Regions from separate parts of the Sulfuriferula sp. AH1 genome, predicted to be linked through region 1. Evidence: riboswitches for the same ligand, from Rfam matches in the RefSeq annotation. Region 1 holds a riboswitch; the other holds the start of a gene.

Region 1 (15,899 bases):
ATGGCGCGGATCAGGAACATGCCGAAGAACGCTGCGAGCAATACGCCCAGCGCGATGGCGCTGATGGCGATGTATTTGCTCATGCTGTAAGCCTGCTGCGATTTGTCGTATTCCGCTTTGGCAATGTCGAGCTGGAGCTTGATCAGATTATTGACGTTCTCTCTTACCGGCTCGAAATCAGGACGCAATACCGTCACCGTAAGGCGTTTTGCTTCTTCTACATTATTATTCTTGAGAGCCGCCAATGCTGGCTGCAACCCTTCACTGAGAAATTTATTGCGCGCTTCATTCAGCTTGTCTGCCAATTTCTTCTCGTCAGGCGTTTGAGAAGTCGCCTGATAAGCGCTCCAGTTCTTGTCAACCAGATTGATAAATCCCTCCAGCTCGGCAATCCGTTTCCGGATATTGGCCTCGTCCGGTTCGATGATGGCATTGGCAATCGACAAGCGACTGCTTATCAGACCCCTGACCACTTTATCCAGTTGCCCGAGCGCAACCGTTCGGTCTTCATATACCGTTCTCAGGGATTCATTGGTAGAGGCCTGATTGTATAGCCCAAAACTGCCGATTGCGATCAGCAGCAGCGACAGGAAACCAATTACGCTTATCAGCAGCGTTTTAATTCTGATGTTCTTTAACATTTTCTTCCTTGTTTAAACCTGTTATACAACAGGATGGCGTCCTGTTTGCTAACCATTAGCTGCATTTGCATACACGTCGCACTGAACCATCGAGCTGCCAGAATTGCTCGAACCTGATTTCTATCCGGCGGCCATCTCGGCCAACAATCCCATTTCACTGCCAGACATCAATTTATCGATGTCGACGAGTATCAGCATGCGATCATCCACCGTCCCCAAACCGGTCAAGTAGGCGGTGTCCAGGACACTGGTCATCGCTGGCGCCGGCTTGATTTGTTCGGGGCTGAGTGTAATGACGTCAGACACGCTGTCTACCACCATCCCGACAACACGGCCGCCGATATTCAAAATGATCACGACGGTCAAATTATTATATTCGGCCTCACCCAGATTAAATTTAATGCGCATATCCACTATCGGGACGATCAGGCCGCGCAGATTAATGACACCTTTGATAAAATCCGGCGCATTGGCAATTCTCGTCGGGTTTTCATAACCGCGGATTTCCTGCACTTTCAGGATATCGATACCGTATTCTTCGTTGCTCAGCGTAAATGCCAGAAACTCGTAGCCCGCGGTATTCTGTGAGTCGCCATCGGCGTATATATTGTTTTGCATTGTCACCCCCTTACATCCAGCAAATCATGTTTCACAATCGATTGAATAAACCGATTTTTAAATGTTCGATTTATTCTGCTTATTAAAGATTCCTATGCCAGTCCCAAAATTCAGGGCGAAATCATCCATGATTATTTTTCTTAAAAAATACAGCGTGCAATAACTGCACGTCCGCCTCGCGAGCCAGAGGCAATACATCTTTGAATCAGGTCTTTGGGGGGAGCAACAGGTATTGGGGAATGCGGAAGTGGCGTACCTTGGTACACCTTCAGCAGTCTCGCTATCCTGGGGTCATACCCGTTAGACCGAAAACTTTGCGTCCCTGGCTTTCGCACAGGTTTGCCTTTATTATGTGATGTTCAACACATCGGCATGAATTCTACAGCAATCTTTTGCCAATTTGTAACAGAAAAATATTAAGAACCAGTATTTACTGTCAATATTTGGATAGAAATCAGTTTTTCGAGCTTGAATCCCAATTCATAAACCCGAATACTCTCTGTTTCTATATCCATTTCCTGGATTTAAAGAACAGATACATACCCACTCCGATCACCGCCATCAGCAGCATCGTGCCTTGCAAACCGTACGGCCAGTCCAGCTCGGGAAAGTTGCGAAAGTTCATTCCGAACACGCCAACAATGAAGGTGAGCGGTAAAAAGATACTGGAAAACAGCGTGAGCACTTTCATGATCTCATTGGTGCGATTGCTGATACTGGACAGGTACACATCCTGCATGCTCGACAGCATATCCCGGTAAGTGTCGATGCTGTCCGTCACACGGATCACATGGTCATGCAGGTCGCGCAGATACAGCTCGGTGCTTTCATGTATCAATGGCGATTCGGCGCGCTGCATGGAGGCGACCACGTCGCGCAGCGGCCATACGGATTTGCGCAGAAAGATCAGCTCCTGACGCAATTTGTGAATATTGCGCAAGGTGTCGGGCCTGGGGTTTTTAGCCAGCAGCGATTCCAGCGATTCTATCCGGTCGCCGATCTTGTCCAGCACATCGAAATAGCGGTCCACCACGGAATCCATCAACGCATAGGCGGTGTAATCCGCCTTTGATTTGCGGATGCGGCTCGCGTTTTTGCGTATGCGCTCGCGCAAGGAATCGAACATGTCGCCTGGCCGTTCCTGAAACGAGATGATGTAATTTTCGCCCAGTACCAGACTTAATTGTTCGATGACGATTTCGCTTTTACCGGCGTCAAAATCCAGCATTTTGAGCACAAGGAAAATGTATTCGCCGTAATCCTCATACTTGGGACGTTGATCGGTATGCAGAATATCTTCCAGCATCAGCGGATGAAAGCCCAATGCCTTGCCGAAAGCTTCCAGCACGCCTTGTACCTGTACATCATCGACATTGATCCAGGTCACCGTTTGCGCATTGGCAAACGATACGCATGCTGCAATATCGTCGACAACGCTTTCGGTCACATGCTGCTCATCGAAATCGAACAGCGTGATTTTCGCATCCTGCAGCGCAGGTTTATCCGCCGCATATATCAGTGTGCCAGGCGGCATGCCCGATTTATGTGCGTGCTTTTTATGTCGCATAGGAACACCCCAAGACCAGGATGAGCTATCCTAACATGGAGTTGCGCCAGAGTGCATGAGGCCCCCTGGCGCAAAAGGATCAGGCCGGACGCAATTAATCCTTGTAGGCTTCAATCGGCACATTGATCCTGATGTCGTCGCCGATAGCCGGCAGGTACGTCATCATGCCGTAGTCGGAACGCTTGAATATCGCGCTGACATCGCCCGCGCACAGCGGTTTCTTGTTCATCGGGTTAACCGCGCAGCGGAATCCGCTCACCGTGACATGCAGCGGCTTGGTCACGCCCAGCAAGGTAAATTCGCCATCTGCGCCCACGACCTTGTCACCGCTGAAGATCAGCTTGGTGGACTTGTAGGTCATGGTAGGGAATTTTTCAGGATGGAAGAAACCTTCGGAAACATGCTCGTTCCATTGCGGAAAGCCCATATCCAGCGATTTGGTATTGATGGTCAGATCCACGCTGCCGGTCTTGGCGGCCATATCCAGCGTCACTTTTCCGCTGGTCTCGTCAAAACGCCCGCGCTGGGTAGTGAATCCCAGGTGGCTCACTTCAAAAATCGGAAACGCATGATGCGGGTCTATGGTGTAACTGTCAGCAGCGGCATACGCGCTGCTCACCATCACTGCGGATAAAGATAAAACGATGAGACTGTGTTTCATGTCATGCTCCTTGAATTAAAAAATGAACAGTTGGCAGTGCTTGCTACTTCCCTGCACCGAGGGTGAAATGGAAACGGACTTGCACTTCATCGGCCACCACCGACGGATCGGCCCAGGCACCTTCGCCTATGCCGTATTGCGCGCGCGAGATGGGGATAGCGCCATCCAGCACCAGATTGAAGCCTGCCGGGGTGGCGGTGAACGGCACGACCACATCACGCGTCCGCCCCTTGATGGTGAGCTTGCCGGTCGCCTGATAACGGTTTCCACCCACTATCTTCAGGCTGCTGGAAACGAAAGTCGCTACTGGATAATCCTTGACGTCGAACCAGGATTTGCTCTTGATCTCGTCATTAGCCTCGCCGCTGCCGGTATCGATGCTGGCGAGCACCACATCAATCTGCGCCTTGCCTGTTTCCGGCCGGGCCGGATCAAAACTGATCTGGCTGGTGAATTTGCCGAAACCGCCATTGACCGCGACCCCCATCTGTTTGGAAACGAACGTCACGGCGCTTTTATTGGCGACCGGGGTGTTGAAAGTAGCCGCCGAGACTTGACCGGCTGCCGCAGCAAGCAACAATGCAGCGATTATTTTCATTTGCGTTCTCCTATCCAGGGCAACATGCGACCCAACGTACTGTCGCGCAGAATAAAATGGTGTTGCAGCGCAGCACCCGCATGCAGGATGACAAATCCCAGCAAAGTGTAATTAAGTATCTCATGCACTTCTTTCAGCTGCTGGCCGAGCGCCTTGTTCGCCGCAATCAGATCCGGCAGCGGCAACACGCCGAACAGCATGACCTGAAAACCCAGTGCCGAACTCATCAGCCAGCCTGACAGCGGTACTGCCAGCAGCAGACCGTACAATCCCAGATGCACCCAGTGCGCACTCAATTCCTGCCAGCGCGGCATACCCGCTACCATTGCCGGAGGCCGATGCGTCACGCGCCACAACACGCGCAGCAGCAGCAACGTCAAGACCACGATTCCGGTCCATTTGTGATAGGCATACAGCTGCAATTTATGCGGCGACAGCGGCAAATCACTCATGTACACCCCCAACGGAAAGTTCACCACGATCAGTGCCGCCATCAGCCAGTGCAATAGGATTGCGGTATGTGTATAACGCGTATTCATGCTGTCTCCTTTTTATCAGTAAACACACCCCCCAGGCGTTGCAGCATCAACTGCGTCTGCCTGATTTCTTCTGCGCTCAGTGTTGCAAGCGCCTCCTTCAGATATTGCACGTGCCGCGGAAAGATATCGGCAAACAGGGCTTCCCCCTTTTCCGTCAGCATCACAATCTGCCGGCGACCATCGTCAGGGTCGGCGATACGTCGCACCAGATCCTTTTCTGTCAGCCTGTCCACCACGCCAGTCAGCGTGCCTTTGGTAATCAGCGTCCTGCTGCCAAGGTCACTGAAACTCAGACCAGACGTATTTCCCAGTGTGGCAATGATGTCGAATTGACATGCAGTCAAGCCGAAGCCACGAATCTGCTGCAATGAATACGCTTCGAACGCCTGATAGCAGCTGGCCAGTTCGCGAATCAAGGATAAAACCGGAGTGTTGGGCATGGCATATATCACCTATTTAGTTCTTGTTAGTACAAATATAGTTCTAACAAGAACTAAATGCAAGCACCAAATTAAAAAATCTTATGTACTCATTATTGAGACCGTCGCAACGAATGAGCTGCAGCATGTCTGGCAGCAAATCGCTGTCGATGCTAACATCGACCCACTCCTTGCCTGTGATTAACCCCTGCCAACGCCGGTCATCGCCCTATGAGCAACGCCATGCCGTCCAGCCGACTACGCACCGTCGACATCATCGTCTATCCCGGCTTCAAAGCGCTGGAAGCCATAGGGCCGCTGAAGGTTTTCGACTACGCCAACAGCTGTTTGCAGCAGCGCAAGCTGAACGGCGGTTATGCAGTCACCATCGCTTCGACCCGCATCGGCATGATCCCGTCCGATACGCTGATGTCGTTACAGGCAACCAAAACGATCAGCATGCACGCATTACCGGATCTCGCGCTGATCGTCGGTTCGCCTGATATTGAACAGGCATTACAGGACTCGCCCGAAATCATCGCCTGGGTCGTACAGGCAGCATCCAGAATGCAGCAGCTGGCGGCTTTATGTACCGGCAGTTTCTTTCTGGCTGAAGGCGGCGCGCTCGATGGACGCCGCGCCACCACCCACTGGAGTTTTGCGGAACGCCTGCGCAAAAAATACCCCAGGATACAAGTCGATGCTGACGCCATCTTCATCCATGAAGGCAATATCTGGACTTCCGCCGGCGTCACTGCCGGCATGGATCTGGCGCTGGCGATCGTGGAAGAGGATTTTGGCCGCGAAATCGCGCTCGAAGTGGCGCGCGACCTGGTGATCTATCTGAAACGGCCGGGTGGCCAATCCCAGTTCAGCGTCCATCTTGCCAGCCAGATGACCACCCATCCCACCATCCGCGAATTGCAAAACTGGATCATGTCACATCTGGCCGAGGACCTGGGTATCTCCAGACTGGCAGCCCGCCTGGCGATGAGCGAACGCAATTTTGCCCGCGTGTTTCATCGCGAAACCGGCGAAAGCCCGGCAGAGTTTATTGAAGGCGCACGTTTTGAAGCAGCCCGACGGTTGCTGGAGGAAAATACCTCGCCGCTGAAAGTGATCGCGGTGCAGACCGGTTTTAGCACCGAAGAAAAAATGCGGCGGGTATTTCAGAAAAAGATAGGGGTAACGCCCAAGGTATACCGTGAGCGTTTCTCCACAACGACATAAACTACAGAATCAGGCTGTTAGCGCGCCTCACCATTCAGTTTTCGATAGTGAAACAGCAGATGCGTTTCGACAAAGGTGGAAATGAAGTAATAGCCGTGATCGTAACCAGCGTGCCTGCGCAGTTCCAGCGGTTGTTGTGCTTGCTGACAGGCGGCTTCGAATGCTTCAGGGAACAGCTGATCAAGCAGGAATTTGTCGCTTAAACCCTGATCGATCAGAATACCACCAGGAAATGGCGTCTTGCTGTTTGCCATCAGCGCACTGGCATCATACTGCAGCCAGTCCGCCTGCTCACTGCCCAGATAGGCGGAAAAAGCCTTTACTCCCCACGGGCACCGGCTCGGCGCACACACCGGCGCAAATGCCGATACTGTTTTGAACAGTGCCGGATTACGCAACGCCAGCACCAGCGCACCATGCCCGCCCATCGAATGCCCGGCAATGCCAATGCTGCCAGCCTGTACCGGAAATTCACGCACCATCAGCTCATGCAATTCCAGTATGTAACTGTACATGCGGTAATGCCGGTTCCACGGCGCTGCTGTCGCATCGACATAGAAACCCGCGCCGACACCCAGATCCCAGTTGTCGGTCTCGCCTGCCACATTGGCACCGCGCGGGCTGGTATCCGGCGCGATCAGCATCATGCCCAGCTGCGCGGCAACGCGCTGCGCGCCGGCCTTGATCATGAAGGTTTCTTCGCTACAGGTCAGCCCCGCCAGATAAAACAGCGCCGGCACTTTGCCTTGCTGCGCCTGCGGCGGCAGGAATACCGAAAACCGCATCGTCAAGCCGACAGCTACGGAATCGTGGCGATAGAAGCGTTGTACGCCGCCGAAACACGCATGCTCGCTGATCAGTTCCAGCATGACGCCCCCGCTCAATACAGCACCACGGAACGGATGGATTCACCGCTCTTCATCAAGTCGAACCCCTCGTTGATACGCTCCAGCGGCAGGGTATGCGTGATCAGGTCGTCGATATTCAGTTTGCCGTCCATGTACCAGTCGACGATCTTGGGCACATCGGTACGGCCGCGTGCACCGCCGAAGGCCGAGCCTTTCCATTCGCGACCGGTTACCAGCTGGAATGGACGGGTGCTGATTTCTTCGCCGGCGGCGGCAACGCCGATAATGAACGATTGACCCCAGCCCTTGTGACAGCATTCCAGTGCCTGACGCATGGTAGTGATATTGCCGATGCACTCGAATGAATAATCGGCACCGCCATCGGTCAGCTGCACGATATGATCAACGACATTGGCGATTTCATTCGGATTGACGAAATCGGTCATGCCGAACTTGCGTGCCATTTCGATGCGGCGCGGATTAATATCCACACCGATGATCTTGTTGGCACCGACCATCTTCGCCGCCTGGATCACGTTGAGACCAATGCCGCCCAGGCCGAACACCACCACATTAGCACCGGCTTCCACTTTGGCAGAGAACACCACTGCGCCGACACCGGTAGTAACGCCGCAACCAATGTAGCAGGCCTTGTCAAACGGCGCATCTTCGCGGATTTTGGCCAGCGCGATTTCCGGTACCACGATGTAATTGGAGAAGGTCGAGGTGCCCATGTAATGGAAAATCGGCTTGCCGTCGATAGAGAAGCGCGAAGTGCCGTCCGGCATCAGGCCGCGGCCCTGAGTAGAGCGGATAGCCTGGCACAGATTGGTCTTGCGCGACAGGCAGAATTTGCACTCGCGGCATTCCGGGGTATACAGCGGAATAACATGGTCGTCTTTTTTCAGCGACTTTACCCCCGGACCGACTTCGACCACGACACCCGCACCTTCGTGGCCGAGGATAGCCGGAAACAGGCCTTCCGGATCAGCGCCGGACAAGGTGTAATAATCAGTGTGACAGATGCCGGTAGCCTTGATTTCCACCAGCACTTCACCGGCTTTCGGTCCTTCGAGATCAACTTCTTCTATCGTCAGCGGCGCACCGGCTTTCCATGCAATTGCGGCTTTAGTTTTCATCAGTTCACTCCGGTAAATTCAAAAAATGTATTCTACTATCCGATAAAACAGATAAATGAACAGCATATGAATTTTGGCTGAATATGCCGCAATTTCGTCCGCATTTGCGTCCGGGCATTGCCGACAAGGCCGGTTGGATCAGTTTAGTTTGATATTCCGTTTAATCAATGTGCACCGGCAGATTCTGCCGCTTTGGGTGCCGCTTTAATGGGACGTGCCAGCCAGATCAGCACGATCAGCACGATGAACAATATTGCCGAGATCCACGCCAGATCATCCGCCGCCATAGTTGACGCCTGCTGCTCGATCAGACCGTTAATCCGCGCTAACGCCTGTTGTTCGCTCATACCCGTGTCCGTCAGCGTTTTGATCGCGGCCTGGGTCGCCGGGCTGGCGTAATTGATATGCTCCGCCAGCACGGCATGATGCGCGGCTGTCCGGTTACCCCAGACACTGGTAAAAATGGAAGCACCAAAACCGCCCGCCATGATGCGTGCAAAATTCGACAGACCCGATGCAGCCGGGATTTTATCCGGCGTTAGCCCGGAAAAAATCAGCGTCACCAGCGGCACGAAGAACGTTGCCATGGCGATACCCTGGATCAGCGACGGTATCATGATGGTGGCGAGATCGGTCTGCACCGTAAACTGCGAACGCATCCACACCACCAGCGCAAACACCACAAATGCCAGCGTCGCGAACCAGCGCGGATCGTACTTGCCGATATTCTTTCCCACCAGTGGCGACAGCATGATCGCCAGCAGGCCAACCGGTGCCAGCACCGCACCCGCCAGTGTGGCGGTATAGCCCATATCCTGCTGCAACCACAGCGGCAACATCACCACATTACCGAAAAATACGCCGTAAGCGATTGCCAGCGCCAGCGTTCCCGACCAGAAATTACGCCGGCGGAACAGACTCAGATCCACCACCGGATGCGCATCAGTCAACTCCCACACCAGAAAGAAACAGAAGCTGACTGCTGACACGATAGCCAGCGCGATGATCTGGCTGGAGTTAAACCAGTCCAGCTCATTACCTTTATCCAGCAGGATTTGCAGCGCGCCTACCCAGACAATGAGCAAGCCCAGCCCGACATAATCGATCGGCACCTTGCGTCGCGGCGTCTCCCGATGGCGATACAACGCCCAAGTAACGCCTGCCGCGAGCAGACCGATAGGGATGTTGATATAGAAAATCCACGGCCAGGAAATGTTATCGGTGATCCATCCGCCCAGCAGCGGCCCGGCTACCGGCGCCACCAGCGTAGTCATCGACCAGATGGTCAATGCCAGACCGGTTTTTTCCTTGGGATAACTGGACAGCAGCAACGACTGCGACAACGGGATCATCGGCCCCGCCACTGCGCCCTGGATTACCCGGAACACGATGAGCATGCCCAGGCTGGTGGACATGCCGCACAGCCAGGATGCGATCACAAACAATATGATGCTGGACACGAACAGCCGCACTGCACCAAAACGCTGCGTGAGAAATCCGGTCAGCGGTACCGCGATCGCATTCGCTACGGCAAACGAAGTAATCACCCAGGTGCCCTGACTGGTGCTCACGCCGAGGTCGCCGGACAGTGCCTGTATCGACACATTGGCGATCGATACGTCCAGCACGTTCATGAACGTCGCCAGTGCCAGCGCCATGCTGGCCAGCACCAGCATGAAGCCGTGCAACGGCGGCGGTGAAGCCGGCATGGACTGGGGAGGAATAGCCATACGCGTTCCTGCTAGAGTTTGACCACTTTTTGCGGATGCTCGCCCAGATTCGCGCTGATAATCTTGTCAATCAGCACATCCACAGCGCGGTTATTGCCTGCATAGACGCCGGTTTGCGATGCGATACCGCGCGATGCAGGATTTGCCAGTACGGGGCCGCCCTGCCGGGATAAATCCACGCTCGCTTCCATCGACATGCCCACACGCAACGGGTGCACCACGACTTCTTTGGCATCGAGCGCGATCCGCACCGGCACACGCTGCACCACCTTGATCCAGTTGCCGGTCGCATTCTGTGCCGGCAACAATGCGAATGCCGCACCCGTACCCGAACCGATGCCTGCGACACGGCCATGATATTCGACCTTGTCGCCATACACGTCCGCCGTCAGCGCTACCGGCTGGCCGATGCGGATACGCCGCAACTGCGCTTCCTTGTAATTGGCATCGACCCAGACCTGATTCAGCGGCACGATCGTCATCAGCGGCGCACCGATAGCCACGCGCTGCCCAAGCTGCACACTGCGCTTGCCGATATAGCCATCCACCGGCGCCAGGATCGACACGCGCTGCAGATCAAGATAGGCCTGCTGCACCTTTACCGCAGCTGCCAGCACCTTGGGATGATTGCGCACTGAAGTGCCGCCGGTCAGTGCCTGATTGGTCTGCAACTGCTCCCTGGCGTTAGTCATTGCGGCAGTATCGGCAGCGACCCGGCTATGCGCGGCTTCGACAGCGGTTTGCGCGTGCTGCAGCTCTTCCTGCGACACTGCGCCGGTTCCGGCCAGACGCTGTCTGCGCGCCAGATCGGCCTGCGCATTCGCCATATCCGCGCGCGCCTGTTCCAGCTCGGCCCGATGTTGCGCGATCGTTGCAGTCAGGCTGTTGTTGGCCGCATAGGTCGTGCGCACTTCGCGTACGGTCTGCGCGAGTTGCGCTTCCGCCTCACGCAATGCCACCTGCGCGTTGGTGTCATCCAGCCGCACCAGCACTTCTCCGGCCCGCACAGAGTCGGTCTCATTGACTGCGATGGCCACCACGGTGCCCGCCACCTGAGGGGTAAGCTGCACGATATCGGCAGCGACATAGGCATCGTCGCTGTATTCGAAATTACGATCATGCACGTACCAGTGGATGGCATAAGCCACTGCCGCTGCCAAAATCAGCATCGTCAGCACCAGCATCCATTTCTTGCGTGCAACGGAATTAGTGGCAGGCGCAGATGCGCCTGACTGGGGAGATTTTTGTTCGCTCATTTCGCTACCTTGGCTGCATTTTCAATCGCAGTTTTCGAAATTTTCATATCCTCTGGCGATGGGACATAACCTCCGCCCAGCGCCAGCATCAGCCCTGCATCCACGTCACAGAGCCGGGTTTGCAGATCGACCAGCGTACTGTGTTGCTGCATGACGGCATTTGCCGCGATCAGCACAGTCAGATAATTGGTCAATCCGTCCCGATACCGCGCCAGCGCGAGCTCATAGGCCGCATCCACCTGCGCCATTGCCGCCCTCTGTTCCTGCAGCTGGGTTTGCAGCATTTTCCATGACGACAGTTGATCCGCTGTCTCGCGCAACGCGCTCAACACCGTCGCGTTATAGCTTTCTATCGCCGCATCTGCCCGCGCGGTGCGCCCCTGCAATTGCCCGCGCAAACGCCCTGCATCGAATATCGGCAGACTGATGGCTGGTCCGGCACCGACCGTGCGGCTATCCGCTTGCAACCATTGCGCGAGACCGATCGCTTCAAAGCCCGCGAACGCGCTCAAATTGATATTGGGATAAAAATCCGCCCGCGCCTCGCGTACGCCCTGCAACTCGCTCTCCACCCGCCAGCGCGCCGCAACCACATCGGCGCGGTGTCCGAGCAATTCGGCAGGGATGCGTTCAGGCGGCTGCACCTGAATATCTGCCGGCAAATGCGCCGTTACTTGCGCGGCAGCGTCCGGTTCGGCGCCGACCAGCACCGCCAGCGCATAACGCACAAGCGCAATCTGCTCGTCCAGCGCAGCCAGATCGCGACGCAACTGCGGCACCTCGGCCTGCGCCTGATGCAACGACAATGCGCTATCCAGTCCGGCCAATACACGTTGATTAACCAATTGCGCATTTTGTTCAGCGTTTTGCAATAATTTCAGCTTGACACCCTGCTGCGCCTGCAGACGCGCCAAACCGAAATACTGCTGTGCCACGTTGGCCGCCAGCATGACCTGCGCCGCCTGCCTGTCCGCCTGTGCAGCGCGCGACTGGCCGATTGCGGCGTCCAATGCAGCGCGCTGCTTGCCGAACCAGTCGAATTGCCATGATGCCGAGACGGTAGCCGAATTCATCGACACCGTGCTGCCGCCCAGCGGCGGCGGATAAATGCTGTTCGCGCTCAAGCGCTCACGCGTCGATTGCGCTGACGCATTCACTTGCGGATAACGCGCGCTGTCCGCGCTGGCGATGGCAGCCTGCGCTTCGCGCATACGGCTTTGCGCGATTTTCAGATTCGGATTCTGTGCAATGGCCTGTTCGATCAGCGCATTCAGTTGCGGGTCGCCGAACGTCTGCCACCATTGCTGTTGCGGGAATGCAGCAGCATCAGCCTGACTGTTATTCGCATGCAACGACTGCGGCACCAGCATGGTCGATTGCGATTCGATGCCGGAAAAATTCGCGCAGCCCGCCACTGTCAGCAGCACGCCGATCACAGACAGCTTATGCACCTTGGCCAATAAATTCATGATGTACTCGCAGGGGCATTTCCGTTCTCGGTAAAACGCCGCAACATGTTCTTGAACAGCTCAAATTCATCCTCGCTAAAACCTTGCAGATGCTGATTGAGAACCTTGATCAGATGCGCCGGTATCTGCCGGGTAACTTCCCGTCCGGCATCGGTCAGCGCCAGATTCACTACGCGCCGGTCGGCCACGCTGCGTACCCGGCACAGCAGACCTTTGGCCTCCAGCCGATCCAGCATCCGCGTCATCGCTCCGCTATCGCTGTAACTCGCCCGTGCACACGTCGCCACCGTGTCGCAACAGCCCTTGCCTATCAGCAACAGCGGCCCCCACTGCATTCCGGTCAGATCCAGCAACTGCATCTCGGTATCGATATTCTTGAGCAGCGATTGCCATGCACCGCGCAGCAAATAGCCTACCGACTCGCCGGGGGTATAGCTTTCTTCGCAATAAAACACATGTTGTTCGTCATTCATGGGATTCGCTTTGCTGTATAAAATGACTATTTACAATATAGGTGCCTAGGCAATTACTGTCAATGCAGTTTTTATGACAATACCCTGACAGCATTGCAAGCCTGGATGCAGCGAAGCCATAGGACATGAGGCTGCCAAAGATAAAAAACCGCAAAAAACCATGCACTTGCAGAACCGGTAGAAGTGCATCCATTCGTAACGTTTCAGACTGCTGCCGGATTTGTTTTGCAGCTCCTGTTTTGTGCACCGCAGGTCTGACATGCACAATTCCAGTGCCTGAAAACGCCCCTTTCAAATACCCGAAAAATTTAAATATATTATTAAATATCAATTAGTTAAAAATTAACACCGGGGGATTTATTTGCTGGCATACGACTTGCTTATTGCATCTTGTCATAACAAGTAAGCATATGCATTGGAGTTACGCCAAATGGAATCCAAAAAGAAAACCGTACTGCCTCTTTCACCTGTACCGCTGTACACGCAGATCAAGGAGATATTGAGAACCCGCATTCTCGATGGCACGTACAAGGCGCATGAGCAAATGCCTTCGGAAAGCGATCTGATACGCTCCTTTGACGTCAGCCGGATTACGGTCAGGCAAGCGCTGGGACATCTGCAGAAAGAAGGCCTGATCTTCAAAATTCATGGCAAAGGCACTTACGTGTCGCAACCCAAGGCATTTCAGAACCTAGGAAAGTTGCAGGGATTTGGCGAGGCCATGGCGTCCATGGGCTACGAAACCTTCTCTCAGGTCGTCAGCTTCAAGATCGTGCCCGCCGACAAAATAGTGGCCAAGAAGCTGCATTTGGCAGAAAACGATATGGTGTCCGAAATCCGCCGGGTACGTTACCTGAATCGCGCACCAATTTCGCTGGATGTCAGTTATCTGCCGCGCACCATAGGCGAACGCCTGATCAAGGAAGATCTTGCACATCGCGACATTTTCCTGATTCTGGAAAATGACTACGGCTATTCACTGGGACAGGCCGAACTGCAGATCGAAGCCATGCTAGCAGACGAGTCTCTGGGCAGGCTGATCCAGCTGGAAGAAGGAGCACCCGTTCTGCGCATTGAGCGCCTGACCTTTACCACGGACAACCAGCCTCTCGACTTCGAATACCTGTACTACCGTGGGGATGCTTTCCAGTATCGGCTTCGCGTTGAGCGCGGCCGCATTTAACCTCGATTCATTTGAGACAAGGAGAAAACTTGATGAACACCATCGAAATGGAAGTAGATGTACTGGTTATCGGCGGCGGTACCGCCGGGCCGATGGCCGCAGCCAAGGCCAAGGAAAAGAATCCTGCACTGCGTGTACTGGTATTGGAAAAGGCCAACGTGAAACGCAGCGGCGCAATTTCCATGGGCATGGACGGCCTCAACAATGCCGTCATTCCCGGACACGCCACGCCCGAGCAGTACGTCAAGGAAATCACAGTCGCGAACGATGGCATCGTCAACCAGAAAACCGTGATGCAATATGCCACCAGCAGCTTTTCGATGATCCAGGAACTGGACAGCTGGGGAGTGAAGTTCGAGAAGGACGAAACGGGCGACTACGCCGTCAAAAAAGTCCATCACATCGGCACCTATGTATTGCCGATGCCGGAAGGACACAACATGAAGAAAGTGTTGTACCGGCAACTGAAGAAACGCCGGGTCGACATATCCAACCGGCTGATGGCCACCCGGCTCCTGCTCGATGAAAACGGCGCCATCGCCGGGGCCATGGCCGTGGACAGCCGCACTGCCGATTTCTACGTGATCCGCACCAAGACCGTGATTCTGGCAACCGGCGCAGCAGGACGGCTGGGCATGCCAACTTCCGGTTATCTGTTCGGCACGTATGAAAATCCCACCAATGCCGGTGACGGTTACAGTCTGGCATATCACGCCGGTGCCGAACTCTCCGGTATCGAGTGCTATCAGATCAATCCGCTGATCAAGGACTATAACGGCCCATCCTGTGCTTATGTCACCGGCCCGTTTGGCGGCTACACCGCCAATGCGCACGGCGATCGCTTCATCGAATGCGATTACTGGAGCGGACAGATGATGATGGAATTCTACAAGGAGCTTGAGGGCGGCAATGGCCCGGTATTCCTGAAAATGAATCACCTGGCCGAAGAAACCATTTCCACTATCGAAGAAATTCTGCATACCAACGAACGGCCAAGCCGCGGACGCTTTCACGAAGGCCGCGGACTCAACTATCGGGATGGCATGGTGGAAATGCACATTTCCGAAATCGGATTGTGCAGCGGCCACAGCGCATCCGGCGTCTGGGTCAATGAGCACGCAGAAACCACCGTGCCCGGGTTATACGCTGCCGGCGATCTGGCGTGCGTGCCGCATAACTACATGTTGGGCGCATTCGTCTATGGCAAACTGGCTGGCGAAAGCGCGGCGGAATACTGCGCCAGCCATGCATTGCCGCCAGTTGACAACGCACAAGTCGAGCAGGAGCGGAACCGGGTCTGGGCGCCTTTGCATGTTACCGATGGACTCCCGCCCAATCAGGTCGAATACAAGCTGCGGCGGATGGTGAACGACTATCTGCAGCCACCCAAAGTCACGCGCAAGATGGAACTCGGCCTGCGGCGTTTCGCAGAGATTCGCGAAGATCTGGCCAGACTGAGCGCCAGCAATCCGCACGAGCTAATGCGCGCCATGGAGATACACGCCATTCTGGATTGCGCCGAAATGGC
Region 2 (15,899 bases), 620 kb from region 1:
GTAACGCAGAAAGGCTCGCTGGTCGACGCCAATAAAACCCGTTTCGATTTCGCTCACGGCGAAGCGGTTACTCCCGAGCAACTGCAGCAGATCGAGAATCTGGTGAACCAGGAAATCCGGCACAATGTCGCCGTCGACACCCAGCTCATGCATTATGACGATGCCATCAAGCACGGCGCGATGGCACTTTTCGGCGAGAAATACAGCGATGAAGTGCGCGTCATCGCCATAGGCGATTTCTCCACGGAGCTGTGCGGCGGCACGCACGTAACCCGTACCGGCGATATCGGCCTGTTCAAGATCACTGCCGAATCCGGCGTGGCTGCAGGCATACGCCGCATCGAGGCGGTAACCGGCCCGGCAGCCGTCGCCTATATCCAGGCTCAGCAGCGTCAGATACTGGATGCAGCCGCACTGTTAAAAACGCCTGCGAATGAATTGCAGCAGAAAATCACACAAATCATGGATAACGTCAAGGCACTGGAAAAAGAGCTGGATCGCCTGAAATCAAAACTGGCAAGCACACAAGGCGATGATCTGGCGAATCAGGCCGTACGCATTGGCGACGTCAACGTTCTGGCAGCGCAGCTTGAAGGCGCCGATAACAGGATATTGCGCGAGACGCTGGATAAGCTCAAGGACAAGCTCGCGCCCTGCGTTATCGTACTGGCCAGCACCCAAGGCGAAAAAGTCAGCCTGATCGCAGGCGTATCTGCCGACCAGACCCAGCGCATCAAAGCCGGTGAGCTGGTGAATTTCGTTGCGCTGCAAGTAGGCGGCAAAGGCGGCGGGCGCGCCGATATGGCACAAGCTGGCGGAATCAGTCCTACACAATTGCCATCCGCACTTGCTTCTGTGGCACAATGGGTAAAGCAACAAATAGAATAAACCCAAATCAAACGCGCGCCGGGTAACAATACCGGCGCGCGTTAATTGAGGAGCAAACGTGCATCATGTTCAATATATTGTCTTTTCTGGACAAAGATAAAACACCGGCCGACCCGCTTGCCAATATGAAATCGGTGATGCGCTGGCTGAATGAGTTGCCGGTCGCAGACACCTTAGCTACCCATGCTCAAATTCTGAGCGCCCTGATACGTCTCCGCAATAATAACGGCGATTACGACACAGAAAAACTGGCCGTGCTGATGGCACTGGATGAATACGCGCGCCCCTTGCAGACACTGCTAAGCGAACAGTACCTGCGCAATACGCGCATGTCGACCGCGATGGAAGCCAAACTCTGGCAGGCCATTTATGCGTTTTATACCGAAATCAGCCTGGCTTATTACAGTTACATCAGCGTTAACATCGGCGACCCGACACAAACCAGAATAGCGCCTTTGGTGCCGCAATTGACGCTACGCGTACTCCATGATCTGGGCAATATCATCAAATGGCGATTTTTTCATTATGACCAGCCGGATGAAAAACTCTGGCGCATGCTGCACAAACTGTATCGCATAGCTGAAATCCAGGGATTCGTTAATCGCACCATCCCTTTGTATACCGGCACCGAATCCCGTTGTGTCGATCAATACGTGCGCGCCCTGCTGCTGACCCAGCTTCATCCCAGCGCGTTACCGGCAAGACAAATCGAAATGGCAGACAGCTGGCTACTGAAATGGGTACGTCTGGTCCAACTGGACAAGTCCCCAAAACCGGCACAACACCATTTCTATGTAGACCTCGCCAGACCTGCCGGTGCCTCCGTTGTTACCGAACAGCCTTATCCCGATAGCTGCCTGTGCTGGGACGCTTCGACCTTGCTGGGCGAACTGCGGCGTACACGGGACGAATTACTCGCCAGCCCTGACCGCGCCCAGTCAGGTGCTGACATGCGCCAGCCTGAATATCTCAAAATGCTGGATTACGTCGAATTGCAATGGAACCCGGCCAACCTGGGCAAATTGCGCAAAAGCCCGCGCATCGCAGCCAGGAAAACACTCTGCGTTGTGCATGGTTTCAATACGATTTGCAGCATCGTCAAGAACAGTGCGCCAGATACCGAACAGGTACTGGAATATGATGCCGATATCAAATATGCCGAAATGGTCGATATCCAGCTCTACGGTTTTATTACCGAAGCCACCCGTACCAGGCAACACCAATCCGTACCCAAACCCAGTTTGTCCGAGACCCCGTGTGAAAACTGGGGCATGGAGGATGAAAGCAGCGAAGGCTATCGTGCCAGCATTCCGGCAGAAAAAAACGACTGGCTGCGCCTAAGTCGTCTGGTCGGGATAAAAGTCGAGAAGGAACAGCACTGGAAGGTAGCGGTAGTGCGGCGCCTATTCCGGGGGGCGGGAAGCGGAACCCAGGTCGGCATGGAAGTACTCGGCCAGCATCCTGTACTGCTCATGTTCCAGCCGCTCAATACCAATCTTGCGCTGGCAACCAAAACCGAACAAACCCTTAACGCCGAATTATCCATAGCCGTATTATTGACAGGCCCAATTCACAACGGGCAGCTCACGCTCATCATGGATAGCGCCGAATACACCGGAAACAAGCTGTTCAAGGTCACCATCGGCCAGAATCCGAGCATAGTAAAACTAGGGCGCATGCTGGAGAAAGGCGATGCCTGGATACATGTGCAGGCCACCATATCGTAAACAATCGCTGTAGAAACACGTTCAAGCGCCGCAACCATCACCGCCACGCAACAACGCTTGTACATTGATGCAAACCTAATTACTGCGCCCTTGCAATTTCCCGATCAGACGCTCGACCGCACGCTCAGTAAGCGAGCTGGTCTTGATTATGCGCGCTTCACCGCCGCGCAAACGCGCAGCCAGCCTGGGTAATGTCGTGGTGATCGCATCCAGCCCCTGGTTATTGGTAAACAAGTAAATTCCGCGCAACGAACTCACCCAGGACAGACGTGCAGTGCGACTGCTGCCATCCGCATTTACGAATTCCAGCCACATGCCTTTTTTCAGCGCGCGCGCCTGCTCGGTGTACTCATCCTCCTCCAGCGCATCTGCCGGATCGGCTGGAAAATCGAAATGCTCGGTAATCGCATCGATGGATTCGATCGTCGGCAAAGTCGGCATTTCCATACTTGACTGCTGCGTGATCGCCGCACGCATATCGACATCCGTTCCCGGCGGGGTTTTTGCCCGCAAGCCTGCCTTAACCGCTACCGCATGGCAAGCGACCAGCCCGGAGAATATCGCTTCGCGCCGCGACGGCTCGACCTGAATCAGATTCATGCCGTCGCGCAACTGCTTTAGCAATTCCGGCAACATGGATACCAGCGTCAATCGATCCTCGGTATTCAGCTTGGGCGTCACGCTCCATAACAAATCCCGCATGGTCTTGAGGCTGGATTGCCATGCGGGATTCTGCGCGCCCTCCTGCGTATAAACATGCTGCAATACTTGCTGCCATATCGTACGCACAAATTCGACAATCGATTCCGGCAATTCCTGATCGGCGATGGCCTTATTGATTTCATCCTGCACGATGACCTGAGCGACTTGCGCGCGTTCGGCGGTCTCTATTATCTGTGCAGATTCATCAACCGCCGTCTGCACATCGCCTTCATGGCTGGCGACGAACAACTGCAAATCATTCAGCAATGTTTCAAAAACAGCGGCATCCTCGGTAAAATCGTTCAACACCGATTGCACGATCTCATCGATTTTAGCGTATAGCGCAATATTATATGTACCCGCATCGGTCCATCCTACCGAAACACTGGCTATCTCATCCAGCAAACGCCGCGCCGGGTGAGATTTCCTGGAGAAAAACTGCTGATCCAGCATCGCGACTTTTAACACCGGTATCTGCAGCCGACCGATCAGCGCCTTCAGCGCAGCCGGAATATTCTCGTCATCGAACACATAATCAAACAGCATGGCGACGATATCGATCGTCAAGCTATCGGCATGATTGTCGACTTGCACCAGCCCTGCATCACGAATATCGCGCAGCACATTGGTGGTACCTGCCTGAATTAATGCAGGATCAAACGATGTCGCCACATTGCCCACAATCTGCCCGCGCTGCAACAGCGTGAGCGCCGTGATCTGACCAGGGTTAACGGCTTGTTGGCCAAGCTGTAACGAACCGGGCTGCGTCGACCCTCCGCCGGCTATGGGTGTAGAAGCCCAGGCGGCCCCGGTCGACTGCATCTGCTGGCCCAGCAACTGCTGCAGCAATGCAAACACATCCATGCCATCTGTCGCCGACTCACCGGAACCGGCTACCGCCTGCGCTGCAGCAGGACTGGGTTTGCCGGTATTGCGGCTGCGTTCACGCGCCCCGGTCATCCCTACTTTTATTGACGGCAACACACCCTTTTCAGCCAGAAACTGATTTATGCCCTGGTAAATCCCCGGCAATACCGGCGCAATGTGCGCATCGAACTGCTGCAACAGAATCAATCTGACTTTAGGGTCGGCATCCAGCATCTTGCAAGCTGCCAGAAATGACTCGCATAAGTCTTTTGGCGCAAAAGGATTCGTTTCGGCTTTCGCATGCTGATGCAGCAATGCGGCCACGCGCTGTTCAAGTGCCGCCAGCTCTTCGACCGCATTGACCTGCATACGGGAAGCGGATTTGCTGACCACCAGCGTTTCTTCGAACGCCTCCTCGTCAACCAATGACAGATTCAGGTCGAATGCACCATTCTGGTTTCCGGGTTCGGCTACGATACCGCCACGTACCTGGGCATCGAATTTCGTCAGGAACTGATCCTGCAATGCAGCACTCAGCGATTCATTGCGATTACGCAACAAGCTCTGCGTCTGATAATACAGGTTGCGGGTTTCCAGAATGGGGGAACGATCGGCAAGCGCCAGCAAATCATCTTCGACCTGATCGCGCTTGTCGTTCCACACACGATCGATTTCTGTGATCATGCGGTTACGGCACTCATTGAGCAAGGCAAGCACTTCGGCAGGGCTCATGATATTCCGGGCTTTATCAAACTGCGATAGGCTAACAACATTGCGCTGGCTATTTTCTATCATGTTGATCTCCTCGCCCACCAACAGAACAGGCGACATTTACCGAGTATTCTTCGGCTTATTTAATAAGGGAGTAAGCCCCCATTTGGCAATCCCGCTGTCATGGTGTCGCCACTTTAGACCGGAAATTTTGCGTCGCCACCTTTCGATGGGTTTGCCAGTTTCAAATGCTTGGCTCGATAACAATAAAGAAACAGCCAACACGAGCATTTATTCTAGTCGAAAATGCTGATTTTGTGAGTTTTTTGATCTGGAGCGGGTGATGGGAATCGAACCCACGCTATCTGCTTGGGAAGCAGAAGTTCTACCATTGAACTACACCCGCAGGATGCGCAATTTTACGACGGTTCCCGTTATTACTCAACAAGGAAGTATTGCAGTATCATAAATAACGTCATTGTCCATATAGTCAATGTCGCAGCTGGCCGGTCAAGTCCATCATGAATGATCATGCCTCCTCTGCAGCAAGCAAACAGAATCCGTTATGGCATGAGATGGCGGCAACAGCGGTCGCGCATGAATTCGCCATCCAGCCTCAAACCGGACTGTCCTCCACAGAAGCGGCTATATGCCTTTATGTGCCGGTGTTGCAGTCCATCTTCAAGACCGAAGCGCTCATCCTGCCTGAGCTGACCTTGTGTACAAGCACTATCGCGGTAGTGTTTTTTGCCAAGGAAATAGAGAAAAGGCTGGTACGCCACGGCAAGCTCTACCAAAACGGACGGCATGCAATGACACTGAACAGGCCATTTGCTTGCTTTCAGCCATGGCAACAGCCCTGCTGTGATAAAATGACGCAGATATTGTAAGCGCATAAACGAGGTATTCCGGTGATCGAACTTTCTGTCAATGGCACAATCAGGCAGTTGCACACGGCAACTAACGTCGCCGAACTCATCATTGAGCTGGATCTGGTTGGCAAACGCATCGCGATAGAACGCAATGGCGAAATCGTACCGCGCAGTTTATTCGCAAGCACCCCCCTTCACTCCGGCGACCAGCTCGAAATCGTGGTCGCAGTAGGCGGCGGTTAAGCCCGCCCACAACAATTAAGGCACTTTATGGACAAGCTAATTATCGCTGACAAAAGCTATGATTCAAGGCTGCTGATAGGCACCGGCAAATACAAGGATTTCGACGAAACCCGGCTCGCGGTGGAAGCCAGCGGCGCAGAGATCGTCACCGTGGCGATACGCCGCACCAATATCGGGCAGGATGCGGGCCAGCCCAGTCTGCTCGACGCCCTGCCCCCCAGCCGCTACACCTACCTGCCCAATACCGCGGGTTGTTATAGCGCTGAGGATGCGGTGCGCACCTTACGCCTGGCACGCGAACTGCTGGACGGACATGATCTGGTGAAACTGGAAGTGCTGGGCGATCCGAAAAGCCTGTACCCCAACGTCGTGGAAACCATCAAGGCCGCCGAGATCCTGGTCAGGGAAGACTTCAAGGTCATGGTCTACACCTCGGACGATCCGATTATCGCTAAACAGTTTGAAGCCATGGGCTGCGTCGCGGTGATGCCGCTGGCCTCGCTGATCGGCTCGGGCATGGGCATCCTGAACCCGTGGAACCTGCAGATCATCATCAACGAATTGCAGGTGCCGGTGATCGTCGATGCCGGCGTGGGCACCGCCAGCGATGCCGCGATTGCGATGGAACTGGGCTGCGCCGGGGTATTGATGAATACCGCCATCGCCGGTGCGCAACATCCGGTATTGATGGCCAGCGCGATGAAAAAAGCCGTGCAGGCCGGACGCGAGGCCTATCTGGCCGGACGCATGCCGAAAAAAATCTATACCGCCAGTCCGTCTTCGCCCACCAGCGGCGTGATCGGTTCGTGAATGACCGAGCCAACGGATAAACCCAGTCCGGTCGGCCGCCCCATTCGCAGCTTCGTGTTGCGCCAGGGGCGCATGTCGGTCGCACAACAACGTGCCCACGACCAGCTGCAAGCGGTGCACGGCATTCCTTACACAGCGCAGACGCTGGATCTGACCGCGACTTTCAGTCGCAGTGCGCCGAAGATACTGGAAATCGGTTTCGGCATGGGTGACGCCACTGCCGCCATCGCTGCTGCCCACCCGGAAAACGACTATCTCGGCATCGAAGTACACGGTCCCGGCGTCGGCAGCCTGCTCAACCAGATCGAGCAGCGCGGCCTCACCAATCTGCGCATCGTGCAGCACGATGCGGTCGAAGTGCTGAACAACATGATTACCGACCGCAGCCTGGCGGGCGTGCATATTTTCTTCCCCGATCCCTGGCACAAGAAGCGCCACCACAAGCGTCGCCTGATCAAACCGGAATTCGTCGCGCTGATTACCCGCAAGCTGGCACCCGGCGGCTACCTGCACTGCGCCACCGACTGGGAAGATTATGCCACGCAGATCCTGCAGGTATTGTCGGCCCAGCCGGCGCTCGCCAACACCGCAGTCGATTACGCCCCGCGGCCGGCTTACCGGCCATTGACCAAGTTCGAACAGCGCGGCATCCGCCTCGGCCACGGCGTCTGGGATATCGTATTCAAAAAAATCGAATAAATGCTGTTTAATATCCCTGTCGAATTCCTGCTGTTTGCCGGCACCCTGCTGGGTGTCGCCATCTGGCACGAACGCAATCTGCAGATCGCGATCGGCGGCCTGCTCAGCATCATCGGCTATAAATCATGGTCGCAGCATTATGCATTGCTGCCGCACTTGACCCATGAAGCGCCGCTGGTACTGAATCTGCTGGGCCTGCTGCTCGGTTTTGCAATTCTTGCCAAGCATTTCGAGGAATCAGGACTGCCCGACTTGTTGCCGCGTTATCTGCCTGACGACTGGAAAGGCGGCTGGTTGCTACTCATCATGATCGCGGTGATTTCCAGCTTCCTGGATAACATCGCTGCTGCTATCCTCGGTGGCGTGGTTGCGCGTCATGTGTTTTCCGGGCGTGTCAGCGTCGGTTATCTCGCGGCCATCGTCGCTGCCAGCAATGCCGGCGGCGCGGGCTCGGTCGTCGGCGACACCACCACGACCATGATGTGGATCGCGGGGGTGCCTGCGCTGCGGGTGACCAATGCCTTCATCGCTTCTGCCGTGGCCATGACCGTGGCCGGCATCTTCGCCAGCCGTGCACAGCAGCGTTATCAACCCATCCGCAAGGATCCGCCTGCCGGCAATGCACTGGACGGTATCGAACTGGGCATCGTCGGCAGCGTGATCGTGACTCGACTGGTCACTGTCGCGTTGATCATAGGCGGGGCAGCCGCAAGCAATATCCTGCTGAATTTCCCCGCAGCGGGGGCATGGCTGGCGATATTGATCGGCGCCTGGTTCCATCCCGTTCCCTGGCGCGAGGCGCGCAACGCGTTCGCTGGTGCGATATTCCTGATTGCGCTGGTGCTGGCGGCATCGCTGATGCCAGTGGCTGCATTACCTGACGCCAGCTGGCACACAACACTGGGATTGGGCTTCGTCAGCGCTGTATTCGACAATATCCCGCTCACCGCGCTGGCTTTGACGCAAGGCGGCTATGACTGGGGTTTGCTGGCTTTTGCCGTCGGCTATGGCGGCTCCATGATCTGGTTCGGCTCCTCCGCCGGCGTCGCGATCGCCAGTCGCTTCCCCGAAGCCAGAAACACCGGATTGTGGCTCAAACAGGGCTGGTTTGTGCCGGTGGGATACATGCTCGGCTACATCACTTTATTTCTGCTGTTAGGCTGGCACCCTGACAGTTTGCCAGCCCGTTAACCCCGAAGATCGTTCGGAGAGCTCAGACTAAGCCACTACCTGTAACGCACTAACCAGATCAGGCTGCAAGTTTTCCTGCCCCAGCATCACATCAACGCCCGCCCAGACCAGTTTTTTTTGTACGCGCTCGTTGGCCTCGCACACGATCACCCGCGCACCGCGTTTCTGAAACAGCTTGATGGTCGCCTTCAACGAATGGATACCCGTTGCATCAATAAACGGCACGCGCCCAAGACGCACGATCAGCACTCGCACATCCGCGTTCAGACTCGCCAGCGTGCGTTCGAAACTCTCTGCCGCACCGAAGAAAAACGGCCCGTCGATAGAATAGATTTGCACCCCTTTCGGCAACCCTACCGGACAGAATTCCGCCAGATCGGCCTCACTGTCGCCGGTGATCTTTATCGATTCGGTCATCTGTTTCATGAACAGCAAGGCTGCCAGCAGCACCCCTACGTTCACCGCAATCACCAGATCGGTAAACACCGTGAGTGTAAAAGTAATGAGCAACAGCACCCGGTCGTTTTTAGGTGCATGGGTGAGGATGTCCCGGAAATGATGCGCCTCGCTCATATTCCAAGCAACCACGAACAGGATCGCAGCCAGCACCGCCAGAGGGATGTACGCTGCCCACGGCGCGAACACCAGCACGATCAGCACCAGTGTCAGCGCATGTATGATTCCTGCCAGCGGACTGTTGCCGCCATTGCGGATATTGGTGGCCGTGCGCGCAATAGCGCCGGTCGCCGCAAATCCGCCGAACAACGGCGACAGGATATTGGCTGCACCCTGCCCGATCAGCTCCTGATTGGAATCATGACGCGTACCGGTCATGCCGTCGGCCACCACGGCCGACAGCAGCGACTCTATCGCGCCGAGCAGCGCGATGGTAAATGCCGGACCGATCAGCTCGACGATGCGCGAGAACGTCACTTCCGGCACATGGAACGACGGCAGACTGTCCGGAATGCCGCCAAAGGCGGAACCCAACGTGGCAACACCATCGAACTGTGCGTAATACTGGATCAGCGTCACCGCCACCATTGCAATCAGGGGTGCCGGGATGCGCTTGATGAACTTCGGCGCGACAACACAGATCACCAGCCCCAGCGCCGCCAGCAAGGTCGTTGCCGGATGCAGGGTCGGCAACGCGGCAAGCAGGTACATGAGTTTTTCATGGAAATGCAGGCCGGTTGCCGCCGGTTGCAGACCAAAAAAATCCTTCCACTCCCCTACCCAGATCAGCACCGCAATACCGGCAGTGAATCCGGTGATGACCGGCATCGGAATAAAGCGGATGATCGCGCCCAGCTTGCTGAATCCCATCACCATCAGCATCACCCCGGCCATCAGCGTCGCGATCTGCAACCCGTCAAAACCGTGCTTGGCGGTAATCGCCGCGAGGATGACGATAAACGCCCCGGTAGGGCCGGAGATCTGCACGCGACTGCCGCCCAGCACTGCGGCAAAGAAGCCGGCAACGATCGCGGTATATATCCCTTGCTCCGGCTTGGCGCCGCTGGCGATCGCGAAAGCCATCGCCAGCGGCAGCGCCACGATGCCGACGATGACCCCTGACAGCAGATTGCTGACCAAATCACGCCGGTTGAACAAACCGGCACGTCGGGCTTCCAGTAAAGCGATCATGCATGCTCCAGTGCTAAATACCAAGGCTGAAAAACAAACAGCCGCCTATTCAATGGTGAATAAGGCGGCTGTAAGGAATCCGTTTCATTTTTTCCTGAATGGACGATTCCATGCAGACTAGCAAATCAGAATTCGTTCTGCAACTTCTTGTAGCCTTTCACCAGATTGATATTGGTTTGTGCGACGTCTTCGGAAAAATCCTTTTCGCTGAAACCCACTTGCCTGATCAGCGTCAGATCGGAATCGGCATGAATATTGGTGGTTGACGGAATATGGAAGCCGTCAGGCAATTCCACGCCTTCAACCACTGAGTTATGCCGCACCACGCAGCGCTTGCCCACGACGCAGTTAAACAGCACGGAGTTGAAACCGATAAAGACGTCATCGCCCACTACGCACGGACCGTGCACGATGGAACGATGCGCGATAGAGGTATGCTCGCCAATCTGGACGCGTGCGCCGGATTTGGAATGAATGACGACGCCGTCCTGAATGTTGGAATTGGCACCGATCACTATCGGCTCCATCGAGCCGCTGTCGTCAACTTCATCAGCGCGGATAACGGCGTATGGGCCGATAAACACATTCTCGCCGATAAAGACCTTGCCGCAGATAATGGCAGTCGGATCCACAAAAGCCGATTCATGTATGACCGGCAAATCACCACTGGGATTTTTACGTATCATTTGCGAAGCTCACCATTAGGTAAAGAAATATTGCATGGCGCAAAAATGCGCGCCTGACACTTGCGACAAATTTCGCTGTCCAGCCTGGGATAAATCGTATCGATCGGATGCGTCTTGGCAGAGAACAGATTCTCCTCGCCGATATCCCGCATGTAATTGCCTTTAATCAGCAAATCCCGCACGCTGTTCTGCATCCTGTAAAAATACAGCCCGCCGCCAATTTTCTTGCGACGGCGCGCTTCCTGCACCAGCATTTCCGCGCCGGCGATATCGATGAAGTTCATCCCGCTCGATGCCAGCAACACATGTTTTTGGTCGGGGTTGGATTCGTCCACGTCCTGCAGCACCTGCTGCACGTGATTCACTGCGCCGAAGAATACCGAACCCTGCATGCGCAGTATCTTCATTTGCGGGCATTCAGGCTTATTTTCAGCAGGTACATAATGATAGCTGCCCGGCTCGCTATCCGGCACCACCGCGATCACGGCAGGGCGCGAGGTACGGTACAGGTACAGCATCAGGGACAGAATAATACCGAAGAAAATTCCCTTTTCCAAATCAATCAGCGTGCCGATCAGCGTCACCATCAGGATGGCCGTCTCCTGCCTGCTGGTGTGCAGGATCGAATGGATATGATGGAAGTCGATCAGGCCATATGCAACCAGGAATAATATCCCTGCCATCGCGGCCGTCGGCAAATAGGCTGCCAGCGAAGCCACCGCCATCAGGATCACCACCAGGAACACCGATGAATAGACGGCGGCCAAAGGTGTTTTCGCGCCGGCTGCGTAATTCACGCCGCTACGATTGAAGGAGCCGCTGGATGGATAGCTGGAGAAGAAACTGCCGAAAATATTGGACAAGCCCTGACCGATAAACTCCTGATTACCGTCGATACGCTGTTCGGATTTCACTGCAATGGCGCGGGAAATGGACACGGCCTCGGTCAACGCCAGCATGGTCACGATCAGTGCCGGGAACAGCACCTGCTGAATCGCCGACAGCGACAAGTCCGGATGAGTCAGCGGCGGCAAATGCGCCGCCAGCGCGCCTACGGTTTTAATCTGAGTCACGTCGGGTCCGCCTGCCATCTGATTGATGACGATAGCGACGACACTGCCGATCACCATCGCCAGAATCATGTACATCTTCGGCATCAGCTTCTTCAGCACTATCCCGGACACCAGCGTAACGGCTCCGACCGCAGTCACATACGGATTAATACTGCTGAATTGCGCGTAAACCTGATGCAGAATTTCGTAGAACGGCAAACCTCGCGGCATCTGCAACCCGAGGAAATGCTTGATCTGGCTGCCGGCGATCAGCACTGCCGCACCGGCGGTAAAACCGATCACCACGGTGTGCGAAATGAAATTGACCAGGGCGCCCATGCGCGCCAGACCCATGATCAGCTGGAACAGTCCGGCCAGGAAAGTCAGTGTCAGCACGAGACTGATGTAATGCGCCGAACCCGGTTCTGCGAAAGGGCTGACCGATGCGAATACGGCGATGGAGATCGCGGTCGTCGGCCCGGATACCAAATGCCACGACGAACCGAACATGGCACCCATGATTGCTGGTACCATAGCTGCGTACAAACCGTATTCCGGTGGCAGACCTGCAATCGTGGCGAATGCTACGCCTTGCGGCAATACGATCATGGCGCCGGTCAATCCCGCGATCAAATCGGCTTTGGTGGTGGTTTTATCAACCATTGGCCACCAGCGCAGGAACGGCAAGACCTTATATAACCAGAGAGGACAAGCGAGCGTATTTTTCAAGGCAACCTCGGATAGGATAAACACATAAAAATCGTACAATTATCGCTTATTTGAGTCATGACGGCAAACCAAAACTTACAAAACGCTTACGCCCATTTGGTTTAGCTTGCCGCATCGGCTAAACTTGACACTATATTTCATATTGCTTGCATAATCATGGCCCACACCCCACTTCCTTTAGAAACTGCCATCACCGCATTACGTACGGTACTGCCGCTGGAAGCACCCGCCGACGTCCTGCTCAGCCGCTTCTTCCGCGAGAACCCCGCATTGGGCGCGAAGGATCGCGCCTTTATTGCCGAGCTGGTATTCGGCGTATTGCGCAATCTGCGCTCCCTTGATACCGCCTGCGGCAAACCCACGCCACGCCTGCTGGCAATCGCCTGGCTGGCGCGGATTCAAGGCATGAATATGCGTCAGCTCGAGCCCTATCTGCGGGGACCCGAGCTCGACCAGGTGCCTGCCATCAAAGCCTTCGATCTGGCAGCTCAACCGCTGGCAGTGCAATGGGATGTACCCGACTGGCTAGCCGAACGGCTCGCGGCGACATTCGGCGAAGCCGATGCCACCCGCCTGACCGCCGCATTGCGCCGCCCTGCCCCGCTCGACCTGCGCGTCAACACCATACTCGCCAAACGCGACGAACTGCTGGCGACGCTCAATGCCGCAGGCATGACCGCAGAAGCCACCCCTTATTCGCCGGCAGGAATACGCCTGGCTGACAAGCCGGCGCTCAATAAATACAAGCCTTTTCTGGCAGGTCACTTTGAAGTGCAGGATGAAGGCAGCCAGCTACTGGGCTATCTGGTTGCACCCAAGCGCGGCGAAATGGTCGTCGATTTCTGCGCCGGCGCCGGCGGCAAGACCCTGTTGCTCGGCGCGCTCATGCACTCCACCGGGCGTCTGTATGCATTCGACGTCTCGGAAAAACGCCTTGCCAAGCTCAAGCCGCGCCTGAAACGCTCGGGGCTGTCCAACATCACGCCTCAGCTCATCACCAGTGAACACGACAGCCGCATCAAGCGCCTGACCGGCAAGATCGACCGCGTGCTGGTCGACGCGCCCTGCAGCGGTCTGGGCACCTTGCGCCGCAATCCTGATCTGAAGCTACGCCAAAATCCGGAAAGCGTGGCCGAACTCACAGTCAAGCAGGCCAGCATTCTGGCGGCAGCCGCCAAACTGGTGAAGCCGGGCGGCCGTCTGGTGTATGCCACATGCAGTCTGTTACCGGAAGAAAACGAAAATATCGTTACTGCCTTTCTTGCCGCCAATCCGCAGTTCCGCCTCAAAAATGCCGCCGAAGTGCTCAAAAACCAGCAGATCAATGTGCATACCGGCGAATATTTGCGTTTGAATCCGGCAGATCACGGTACGGACGGCTTCTTTGCTGCAGTAATGGAAAATGAAACAGCCGTGCCGGCCAAAGCCAGGAAAACGGCTGCTGCAAAAACCGATACCGCAGAGGCGGTGGCAGTCGATGCCGCGTAAATTTCTGTTTGCAGTCGGTGTGTTATGGGCTTGTCAGGCCGCCGCGCTGCAATCGGCGGCCGGCCCGCAACCGGCAACCGGCACCATTCAGGTCGCTTTCACCCCCGGCGACGATGCCGCGGGATTGATCATGCAGGCCATCAGGCATGCCAGACAGCAGATACTTGTACAGGCTTACAGCTTTACCCATATCGGCATTGCCGATGCGCTGATCCAGGCACATCAGCGCGGCATTGAAGTCAGGGTGATCGCCGACCCCCAGCAGGCTGAACGCATCCCGACCAGCCTGATCCGTCAGCTTGCCGCCGCCGGCATACAGGTACTCATGGACAGCGAACATGCCAGCGCACACAATAAAGTCATGATCATCGATGCCGACAGCCATCCCGTTGTCATTACCGGCAGCTATAATTTCACGCATGCAGCCCAATTCATCAATGCTGAAAATCTGCTCGTTTTACGCGACAATCCTGGCATTGCCAATGCGTACCGCAACAACTGGCAACGTCATCGCGAACATTCCATGCCGCTAATACCATGACCAAACCCGCGCCTTTTGAAAATCTCGTCGAGCATTTGCTCAACGAATCCCACCAGACCGAACTGATCTGGCAAATCAGCTTGCTGGTCATCTGCGCCTTGCTCGGCTGGGGTCTGATGCGTCTGCTGACTCTGTATTTTGCCCGCACGCATGCCGACTGGCGCATAGGTCAGGCGGCACTCAAACGTCTGGGGCTGCCGCTAATCGGACTGGCTCTGGTCGTCCTCGGTCGCAGCATATTGCAACAGTGGCATGAGGTGCATCTGCTCAACATCGTGGTGCCATTACTAGGCGCACTCGTGCTGGTACGCCTGCTGGTTTACATGTTGCGCTATGCGTTCAATAACAGCGAAGCCCTCAAAGTCTGGGAACGCTATATTGCATGGACGATCTGGCTGGGATTTGTGATGCATGTCACCGGGGTGCTGCCCCGCATCCAGTTCGCGCTCGATGCGGTAGCGTTCGAATCAGGCAGCCATCATTTTTCGCTGCTGCTCTTGATCAAGGCACTGACCGTCATCGTCATCGCCATCATCGCCGCGCTATGGCTGGCCCAGTTCGCCGAAGCGCGCCTGATGCGCATCACCAGCCTGGACCTCAGCCTGCGTCTGGCGCTGATTAAAACCGTACGCACCTTGCTGTTGATCGTCGGCGTACTGGTCGCGTTGCCCGCCGCGGGCATCGACGTGACCGTATTATCGGTGTTCGGCGGTGCTTTGGGCGTCGGCCTGGGTTTCGGTCTGCAAAAGGTGGCCAGCAATTATGTATCCGGTTTCATCATTCTGCTGGACCGCTCCATACGCCCGGGCGACATGGTTACAGTCGACAACCGCTACGGTGAAGTCAGCCAGCTCAACACCCGCTATACGCTGCTGCGCGCGCAGGACGGTACGGAAATCATTATCCCCAACGAAACGCTGATAACCTCCACTGTCGTCAACCACTCATTCACCAAGCGCGATGTGCGCCTAAGCCTGCCGGTGCAGGTCAGTTACGCCAGCGATCTGGAGCTGGCGTTCAACATCATGAAAACCGCAGCGCTGAAT

Evidence for each region. Region 1 has a riboswitch for cyclic di-GMP ahead of CAP31_RS01615 (chemotaxis protein CheW). Riboswitches for the same ligand answer to the same signal wherever they lie in the genome.
Region 2: another riboswitch for cyclic di-GMP. It lies ahead of CAP31_RS12840 (DUF1631 domain-containing protein); the one in region 1 lies ahead of CAP31_RS01615 (chemotaxis protein CheW).

What each region holds. Positions count from the first base shown of each region.
Region 1 is NZ_CP021138.1:289,250-305,148, reverse strand. Features, by position in the region: gene CAP31_RS01620 (methyl-accepting chemotaxis protein) at 1-641, opposite strand, end outside; gene CAP31_RS01615 (chemotaxis protein CheW) at 762-1,259, opposite strand; cyclic di-GMP riboswitch class I at 1,527-1,613, opposite strand; gene corA (magnesium/cobalt transporter CorA) at 1,765-2,826, opposite strand; gene CAP31_RS01605 (YceI family protein) at 2,921-3,487, opposite strand; gene CAP31_RS01600 (YceI family protein) at 3,531-4,085, opposite strand; gene CAP31_RS01595 (cytochrome b) at 4,082-4,624, opposite strand; gene CAP31_RS01590 (MarR family winged helix-turn-helix transcriptional regulator) at 4,621-5,064, opposite strand; gene CAP31_RS01580 (GlxA family transcriptional regulator) at 5,287-6,273, shown strand; gene fghA (S-formylglutathione hydrolase) at 6,291-7,139, opposite strand; gene CAP31_RS01570 (S-(hydroxymethyl)glutathione dehydrogenase/class III alcohol dehydrogenase) at 7,154-8,260, opposite strand; gene CAP31_RS01565 (DHA2 family efflux MFS transporter permease subunit) at 8,425-9,990, opposite strand; gene CAP31_RS01560 (HlyD family efflux transporter periplasmic adaptor subunit) at 10,002-11,246, opposite strand; gene CAP31_RS01555 (efflux transporter outer membrane subunit) at 11,243-12,715, opposite strand; gene CAP31_RS01550 (MarR family winged helix-turn-helix transcriptional regulator) at 12,712-13,188, opposite strand; gene CAP31_RS01540 (GntR family transcriptional regulator) at 13,619-14,371, shown strand; gene CAP31_RS01535 (fumarate reductase/succinate dehydrogenase flavoprotein subunit) at 14,404-15,899, shown strand, end outside.
Region 2 is NZ_CP021138.1:2,549,352-2,565,250, forward strand. Features, by position in the region: gene alaS (alanine--tRNA ligase) at 1-888, shown strand, start outside; gene CAP31_RS12835 (hypothetical protein) at 954-2,615, shown strand; gene CAP31_RS12840 (DUF1631 domain-containing protein) at 2,691-5,015, opposite strand; cyclic di-GMP riboswitch class I at 5,061-5,145, opposite strand; tRNA gene CAP31_RS12845 (tRNA-Gly) at 5,228-5,301, opposite strand; gene CAP31_RS12850 (hypothetical protein) at 5,417-5,785, shown strand; gene thiS (sulfur carrier protein ThiS) at 5,807-6,010, shown strand; gene CAP31_RS12860 (thiazole synthase) at 6,038-6,820, shown strand; gene trmB (tRNA (guanosine(46)-N7)-methyltransferase TrmB) at 6,821-7,519, shown strand; gene CAP31_RS12870 (citrate transporter) at 7,520-8,710, shown strand; gene CAP31_RS12875 (SulP family inorganic anion transporter) at 8,738-10,357, opposite strand; gene CAP31_RS12880 (carbonate dehydratase) at 10,483-11,043, opposite strand; gene CAP31_RS12885 (SulP family inorganic anion transporter) at 11,040-12,824, opposite strand; gene CAP31_RS12890 (RsmB/NOP family class I SAM-dependent RNA methyltransferase) at 12,981-14,312, shown strand; gene CAP31_RS12895 (phospholipase D family protein) at 14,302-14,853, shown strand; gene CAP31_RS12900 (mechanosensitive ion channel family protein) at 14,850-15,899, shown strand, end outside.